One region of the Oceanobacillus sp. FSL W7-1304 genome, then DNA from elsewhere that is predicted to be linked to it. Evidence: riboswitches for the same ligand, from Rfam matches in the RefSeq annotation. Region 1 holds a riboswitch; the other holds the start of a gene.

Region 1 (4,187 bases):
CCTTAACCCATAATGCATCAATAGGAGATGAAATTACAGATAATTCATTAGCTGGATCATCTTCTACAGAAATGATTTCAAAACCAAGTTTTTCTAAGGATTTCGTTTCGCTTTGATCAATCCCGATGCTAGCAATAACTTTTTTGCGAATACCTTCCTGACGATTAAATGGAGAGGAAAGCAAGCTTTTAATTACAGCGTCATTCGATTGTTGTGCAACTTGATTAACTCCTGTTGCTTGATCAATTGCTTGCTCTAAGTCTGCCAGAATATCTTCTACAGCTTCTAGTCCAATCGACAAGCGGACAAGCTCTTCAGTTACACCGCTTTTATTCAAATCTTCAGCATTTAGCTGCTGATGTGTCGTTGAAGCAGGATGGATGATTAAGGATTTAGCGTCTCCAACATTTGCTACATGTGACCATAGCTTCACATTGTCGATTAGCTTTCTACCTGCATCGCGTCCCCCTTTGATACCGAATGTAATAATCGATCCATAGCCGCTCTTGAAATATTTCTTAGCAAGCCCATGTGATGGATGTTCCTTTAAACCAGGGAAGCTGACCCATTCTACTGCTTCATGTTTTTGTAAATAGGCAGCAACTTTTTCTGCGTTCTGTGCGTGTCTTTCAATTCGTAAATGTAGCGTTTCTAGTCCTTGTAAAAATAAAAATGCACTTTGGGGGCTTAAGCATGCACCGATATCACGTAATAATTGAACACGAAGTTTTGTAATAAATGCTGTTGGACCAAGATCTTTATATTTTAAGCCGTGATATGTTTCGTCAGGCTCGGTGAAGCCAGGGAATCGATCGTTATTCCAGTCAAATCTTCCACCATCAACAACGACCCCGCCAATTGTCGTTCCGTGACCGCCGATCCATTTTGTTGCGGAATGAATAACAATATCTGCGCCCCAAGTGAGCGGTTTTGCGATATAAGGGGCAAAAGTATTATCAATAATTAATGGAATATCATGAGCATGTGCAATATCAGCAACAGCTTCTACATCAAATACGTAAAGACTTGGATTTGTGATGATTTCACCAAATATAGCTTTTGTTTTATCGGTAATCGCAGCTTCAAATTCCTCAGGTTTTGTACCATCAACAAATTTTACTGTAATCCCATAGCGTGGAAGGGTCGCTGCAAAGAGATTGTACGTACCGCCATATAGGTTGCTGTCCGCAATAATTTCATCCCCAGCTTCCGCGATATTCAAAATTGCTAGCGTAATAGCAGCCATTCCGGATGATGTTGCAACAGCACCAACCCCATCCTCCAGCTGAGCAACACGCTGTTCAAATGCATCAACCGTTGGATTCATAATACGAGAATATATATTACCTGATTCTGCTAAACCAAATAAGTTTTGTGCATGTTCTGTATCACGGAAAACATAAGAAGTTGTTTGATAGATTGGAACAGCACGCGCACCTGAAGTTGGGTCCGGCTGTTGACCACCATGAAGTAATACCGTTTCTGGCTGAAATTGTGACATAATAAAATTCCTCCTTGAAATGTTATGTTTTTTACTAGAAAACTATAAACTTTAATACCGTGGATCACTTGGCTACCGAAACAGCCACGTCCAGCTCCAGCGCTAAAGCTGTAGCGAGACTTCCCTCGCCTCCGTACGATAAAGAAGACTTGCCGACTGGCTAAGACATGAGGCCTAGTCGCACTTATACCCTTGTGGTGAAAGTCAACATTGACTCTAGGTAAAAGGATGGCCGACTAAAACCAGGCTACGCCTAACATCGGCATACCCCTAAAGGGGCGTGTTTCCTTTATCTCCTGCGGCTCAGTCCGTACGTCGCTAACCGGGCGCTTACGCTTTTGTGTTTGAAGAGGGAAAATGAAAAAGCCCTCTTCCTAAGAAGAGGGCGTATGTACGAACCGTTCCTCCTCTCATCTTCCAGGTTTTTACCCTGTAGGATTTAGCACCGTTACAAGCAGGTTAATGCTTTAAGGTTGCCGGGCTTCATAGGGCCTATTCCCTCCGCCGCTCTTGATAAGAGATGTTGCATTATTTAAGTTAGTGTGAGTATACAATGAATTCTATTATCTGTCAATGATGTTTTCTGAAAAGTTTAAATTAGGTTGAATGTAATTGCATGTTGCAGGATTTACCTAAAGCCAGAGATTCATTTTAATGTGTTCTCAAACGACGCTGCGAATTTTTATAAATAGACGCCATATATATAAATAAAGCAGTCCAAATAAAAGCAAACGTAACTAGATGTGCTTGTGAGAAGGGCTCTTTATAGAAAAACACACCAATTACAAGCATCATGGTAGGTGTGATATATTGCAGGAAACCTACCATGGCTAGAGGAATCTGCTTTGCACCACTGGAAAATAACAATAGTGGAACAGCGGTAGCAATACCCGCTCCAATTAAAAATAGGTTCGTAACTGTTATAAATGGTGTAAAAGTAAATGAACCGCTTGGAATAATCCATAAGTAAATAAGTGCGACTGGTGTAATAAGCAATGTTTCAATTGTCAGCCCGGAGATTGCGCTGACATTCACTGTTTTTTTCAGTAACCCGTATAATGCAAATGTGGTTGCTAGCAGCAGTGAAATCCATGGAAATACACCGTAACTGAATGTTAAGTAAAGCACACCAATTGCTGCTAAAATAAAGGAAAGTAATTGACCTTTCGTTACAGGTTCTTTCAAAATGATAATTCCTAGTAAAATACTAATAAGCGGGTTGATATAGTATCCAAGACTTGCTTGCAGGATATGTCCTTGAACAACTGCCCAAATAAATAGAAACCAGTTTAATGTAATCACAATCGCGGCAGCTGTGATCCCAAGTAATTGCTTTTTCTTTTTCATAATTTGTCGGCATTCCTGTATGAAGTTATTCCATTTACCAAGAAAAATGACAAGAAGCAGCATAAATACTGCTGACCATGCTATTCGATGTGCTAGAATTTCCCCAGCTGGAACATAATCAATTTGTTTCCAGTACATTGTAATAATCCCCCATAAGAGGTAGGCACTGAATGTATAGATGATGCCGGTTTTCGTATGCCGATTATCCATTATATTTTCCCTCCTAAGCGGATTTTTTGAACAACCTTTAACATTTCTATAATAGTAGATGGAATTTACCAATTTAGCAATCACTTAGCTTAGCTTAAGTTTTAGAAAACGCTTTCATAATCAAGTTTTATTCGATATGATAGATGTGAGCGTAAGAGACATCTATCAAGAGGGGGTTTGACGATGACACAAAAACAAAATCAAAAACGTATTGAAACGGCTGTCATCCATGAAGGCTATGATACTAAAGAAATGCTTGGGAGTCTTTCCACACCCATTTTTCAAACATCTACCTACACATTTGAAACTGCGGAGCAGGGGGAACGTCGCTTTGCCGGTGAGGAGTCGGGCTATATTTATTCTCGCCTGGGGAACCCAACCGTCCGTGTGCTTGAAGAGCGTATTGCGACTTTAGAAAAGGGAGAAGCTGGTCTTGCATTTGGATCGGGAATGGCGGCAGTGTCAGCTGTTCTCATTGCACTCACCAAAGCAAATGATCACATTATATGTTCATCGGGTTTATATGGATGTACGTTTGGATTTCTAACGATGATGCGAGAAAAGTATAATATAACTACTGATTTTTCGGAGATGAAATCAAAGGAAGAGCTTCGCAGTCTTATTCGGCCAGAAACGACCGTCATTTATGTAGAGACACCGATTAATCCAACGATGCGCTTAATCGATTTACAGCAGGTGGCAGAGGTTGCAAAGGAATACGGTATTCCGGTTGTAGTGGACAATACATTTTCTTCTCCTTATTTACAGCAACCATTGGAATTAGGGTGCGACATTGTCCTTCATAGTGCAACGAAATATATCGGCGGACATGGAGATGTAATTGCAGGTTTAGTCGTTGGCAAAAAATCCTTTATTGATATGCTTTCCAATACAACACAAAAAGATATCGGCGGGGTTATATCTCCATTTGATGCATGGCTTTTACTGCGTGGTTTAAAAACATTGGCGGTTCGTTTGGACCGTCACTGTGACAATGCCCGAAAAATTGTGGCACAGCTGAAGATGCACCGGCAAGTCGCTAACGTATATTATCCAGAAGATGACGACAATCCGGATCTTGCGATAATGGAAGGACAAATGAAACGTGGAGGGGGAATCATTTCCTTTG
Region 2 (4,187 bases), 1.9 Mb from region 1:
TCCGCCATCATAGTTAAAACGATCTGGTACAACACCGAACATAGCGGAAGTATCTAGGACGTGATCGTATAGTGTAAAATCGCCAACCGGTACAAGATCGATACCAATTTCTTTTTGCTTTTTTAAGTTTGCGAATCTAATGGCATCAGTTTTCTCTAAAAGTTCCTTTTCGGATAATTGCTTATTCCAGTATCCTTCCAAGGCGCGCTTCCATTTTCTTTTCTTCCCGATTCTTGGGTAACCTAAGTTTGAGCTAATCACATTTGTCATTTCATTTCCTCCTCATTTGTTTTCATCTTAATTCTTCCTATAGGCTGTGCGGGGTTGCTGACAACACCTCCTCGAAGTTACTTTTGGGGACTTTTTCCTGGATATATTCAATAAGACGAATAATCATGTCATAACGTGCGAAAGGTGTAATTAAATAGATACCATGGAAATATCGTAAGGATACATCAATAAGTTCCTTTGCTATTGAAATCCCTTGTTCAATCGATTTGTCTCGATCGTTCGAGACAAAGCGCATTTTATCTCTAACATCGTCATTTAATTTAATTCCTGGTACTTCATTGTGGAGAAATTCAGCATTTCTTGTTGATGTCAACGGCATAATTCCTATATAAATAGGTGTTTGGATGTGCGCTGTTGCTTCATGCAGCTGTATGATTTGCTCCTTATTGAAGATCGGTTGTGTTAGAAAATAATCGGCACCATAGCTAATCTTTTTTTCCATTCGTTTGACTGCCTTATCAAGATGAGCCACATTTGGATTAAAAGCTGCACCAACTTTGAAAGAAGTTTTCCGTCGTAAGGAATTACCAGAAAAGGAAAGCCCTTTATTAAATTGCTTGATTAGTTTAATTAGATCGAACGATGTTACATCAAAAACAGAAGTGGCACCTGGGAAGTCGCCGATTTTCGTTGGGTCTCCCGTAATTGCCAAAATTTCATGAATCCCTAACGTGTCGAGTCCCATTAAATGGGATTGCAGCCCGATTAAATTACGATCGCGGCAAGTTAAGTGAACGAGAGGTCTTAGCCCAACCTCTTGTTTTATTTTTTCGGCGATCGCAATATTGCTAATTCTTGGTGATGCTAACGAGTTGTCAGCTAATGTAATTGCATCGACACCAGCCTTCTTTAATGCCTTCACGCCTTCCATATATGCGTCTGTTTGCAGATGCTTCGGAGCATCTAGCTCAACGATGATGGAATGTCTTTTCTTTACGATATCGACTAAAGGGGTCTCTTTAGTCGTCTGATTACGTGTTACTTCAATAGGGGAAGGCTTTCTAATAATCTTCTTTTCCGTTAATGGCTTTAAATTACGAACTCCTTGCGCTAATCCTTTGATATGCTCAGGGGTTGTTCCGCAGCAACCGCCAAGCAAGCGAACACCTTCATTGCGAAAATCTTCGGCGCATCGAGTGAAATAGTCAGGTTTATTTTCGTAAACGAGCTTGCCCTCGTGATAAGCTGGCAGACTAGCGTTTGGGTAAGCCGCTAAGAATGTCTTATCTGACAATGGAACATCTTTTAATGATTGCAGCATATGAAATGGACCTAAGTGACAGTTGACGCCAACAATATTACTACCCGTATCTTCTAGCCGTTGTAAAGCATCCTTTAGCTGGATACCATTTTCAAGAATACCTGGTACGTGCATGGAGACATTTGTGATAATCGGTATTGTTGTTTCTTCTCGGGCAATTTCTAATACGGTTAATAGCTCATCAAGATTGTAATAGGTTTCTAAAATAAGGCCATCTACACCTTCTAACAGTAAGCAATATAGCTGTTCTCGAAAGCTTCGTTTGATTTCTTCTTTTGTATCATTTAATGCTTGTGCGCCATGTATCCCTCCGATAGTTCCGAGAACAAAAGTGTCTTTTTTAGCAGCCTTTCTAGCAAGTTCCACTGCTTTGGTATTGATTTTTTTAACTTGATCTTCTAAGCCATAACGAGCAAGCTTAATGTAATTTGCTCCGTACGTATTGGTTTGGATTAAATCGGATCCCGCCTCAATATATGATCGATGAATACGGGTAATTTGTTCCTCATGTGTTAAATTCAATTCTTCAAAGCAACGGTCAACGCCGTATGAATACAGCAAAGTTCCCATTGCACCGTCACCAATAAGGATCCTTTCTTCAAGAGCACTTAATAAACTCATTTTTCTGTCCTCCTTTATCGTTAAAAGTAGCAATTACCTCATTTCATTTTCTTCACTACCTTTTAATTCACTCCTTTGAAGCTGTCATTAGTGGAAAATTGTATTCGTGGTGATAAGAAAAGGTGGGAAAACATAAAAAGACCCCTTCCGAAAAGAAGAGGTCATGTATGTATTATTCACTTTACTCTTCTTATCTACCAAGCATTAATGCTTGTTGGAATTAGCACAGTACTTAAAAAAGCCTGTTGCCGAGGTATCGTAGGGCCAAATCCCTCCACCTCTCTGGATAAGAAAATAACGAATATTCAGTTGTTAAATCCATTTTGCATAAATTTTATAGTTTTGTCAATTGTTTTATTAAATACATTTTTGTTATTATTAAAACAAATTTGTGGTGTTGCTAAGATATGTGCATTTTTAGGATACAATATAAAATAATATGAATGAAAGGTTCATTCATTAAATGTGTTTTATTCAAATTTCATGTCATTTATTTTGTTTTATATCCAAGTAAAAAGGAGGTTTTATCTTTGCAAGTGAGAATGGAATTAACATATCGTACAAAAAAGGGATTAGAGACGATGCTTAGCTCAGATATGATGCAAGCTGGACAAGCCGTCATCATTGCTGAAGACATGGAGAAAACTGGAAGAATCAAGCAATTAACATTTATTGATAGCAATGATAGAAGCTGGACCTATAAGCAATTAAAGAAATACATGGAAGAAATTAAAACGGAACCGCATGATATAACTGTCTATTTTGATGGTGGATTTGACTTGAAGACAGATAAAGCAGGTCTTGGCTGTGTCATTTACTATGAGCAAAATGAAAAGGCCTATCGGATAAGAAAAAATGCTTTAGTGGAAGGCCTTATAAATAATAATGAAGCAGAATATGCGGCGCTTCATTTAGGATTAACTGAATTAGAGCTATTAGGTGTGCACCACTTACCAGTAACATTTGTTGGAGATTCAAAGGTTGTCATTCATCAGTTGGATGGGGAATGGCCATGCTATGAAAAGGAGCTATCAGCATGGATTAATCGGATTGAACAAAAGTTAGAACAGCTTGGAATTGCCCCAACTTATAAAGATGTGTCCCGGAAAATGAACCGTGAGGCTGATCAATTAGCAACACAGGCCCTACAAGAGATTGAAATTATGAGTCATCGTGAGCGCTGATAGATAATCAATCATACAGACAAATTAGCTAATCCGGTAGTTTAGAAAACCTTTCCATCTAACTTCAAATGAGTTGTTTTTCGTAATACATTATATTATCATTTAACTGTTGTTTAATTTAAAAAATAATAGTTGTGCACTATTTCACGAAGCAGTACAGTATAAAATTTTGGTAGTTGTAAAGGAGCAGGGCATTGAATATAGGGATTGATAAGATAGGTTTTTATACACCGCATTTATATGTAGATATGAACAAATTAGCTGTTGCAAGAGACATAGAGCCGGAAAAGTTCACCGTTGGAATTGGACAGGAAAAAATGGCGATTCCGCCTATTACACAAGACCCGGTTACATTGGCTGCGAACGCTGCACTTGGGATTTTAAACGAGGCAGATAAAGAGAAAATCGATTTTGTTATTTTTGGTACCGAATCAGGTATTGATAACTCGAAGTCTGCAGGGGTCTATGTACATAATTTACTTGGGTTAAATCCCCATGCACGTACTGTTGAAATGAAGCAGGCATGCTACGGTGCAACTGCTGGAATTCAATTGGCAAAAGGGCATATTGCATTAAATCCGGAAAGCAAGGTATTGGTAATAGGTTCTGATATCGCGAGGTACGGTCTAAATACCGCCGGTGAATCCACACAAGGTGCAGGAGCAGTTGCGATGGTGATTAGTGCAAATCCAAGAATCATGGTCCTTGAAGAGCATAGTGCTTATTTTACAAATGACATTATGGATTTCTGGAGACCGATTTACTCTGACAAAGCGTTTGTTGATGGAAAGTTTTCCAATGAGCAATACATATACTTCTTTTCGAAGGTT

Evidence for each region. Region 1 has a riboswitch for S-adenosylmethionine ahead of NYE61_RS16310 (O-acetylhomoserine aminocarboxypropyltransferase/cysteine synthase family protein). Riboswitches for the same ligand answer to the same signal wherever they lie in the genome.
Region 2: linked by a shared signal. The riboswitch ahead of NYE61_RS04765 (bifunctional homocysteine S-methyltransferase/methylenetetrahydrofolate reductase) and the one ahead of NYE61_RS16310 (O-acetylhomoserine aminocarboxypropyltransferase/cysteine synthase family protein) in region 1 are both predicted to bind S-adenosylmethionine.

What each region holds. Positions count from the first base shown of each region.
Region 1 is NZ_CP150211.1:3,249,108-3,253,294, forward strand. Features, by position in the region: gene NYE61_RS16310 (O-acetylhomoserine aminocarboxypropyltransferase/cysteine synthase family protein) at 1-1,501, opposite strand, end outside; SAM riboswitch class I at 1,909-2,021, opposite strand; gene rarD (EamA family transporter RarD) at 2,153-3,058, opposite strand; gene megL (methionine gamma-lyase) at 3,242-4,187, shown strand, end outside.
Region 2 is NZ_CP150211.1:934,921-939,107, reverse strand. Features, by position in the region: gene metE (5-methyltetrahydropteroyltriglutamate--homocysteine S-methyltransferase) at 1-270, opposite strand, end outside; gene NYE61_RS04765 (bifunctional homocysteine S-methyltransferase/methylenetetrahydrofolate reductase) at 308-2,173, opposite strand; SAM riboswitch class I at 2,361-2,466, opposite strand; gene NYE61_RS04760 (reverse transcriptase-like protein) at 2,704-3,357, shown strand; gene NYE61_RS04755 (hydroxymethylglutaryl-CoA synthase) at 3,552-4,187, shown strand, end outside.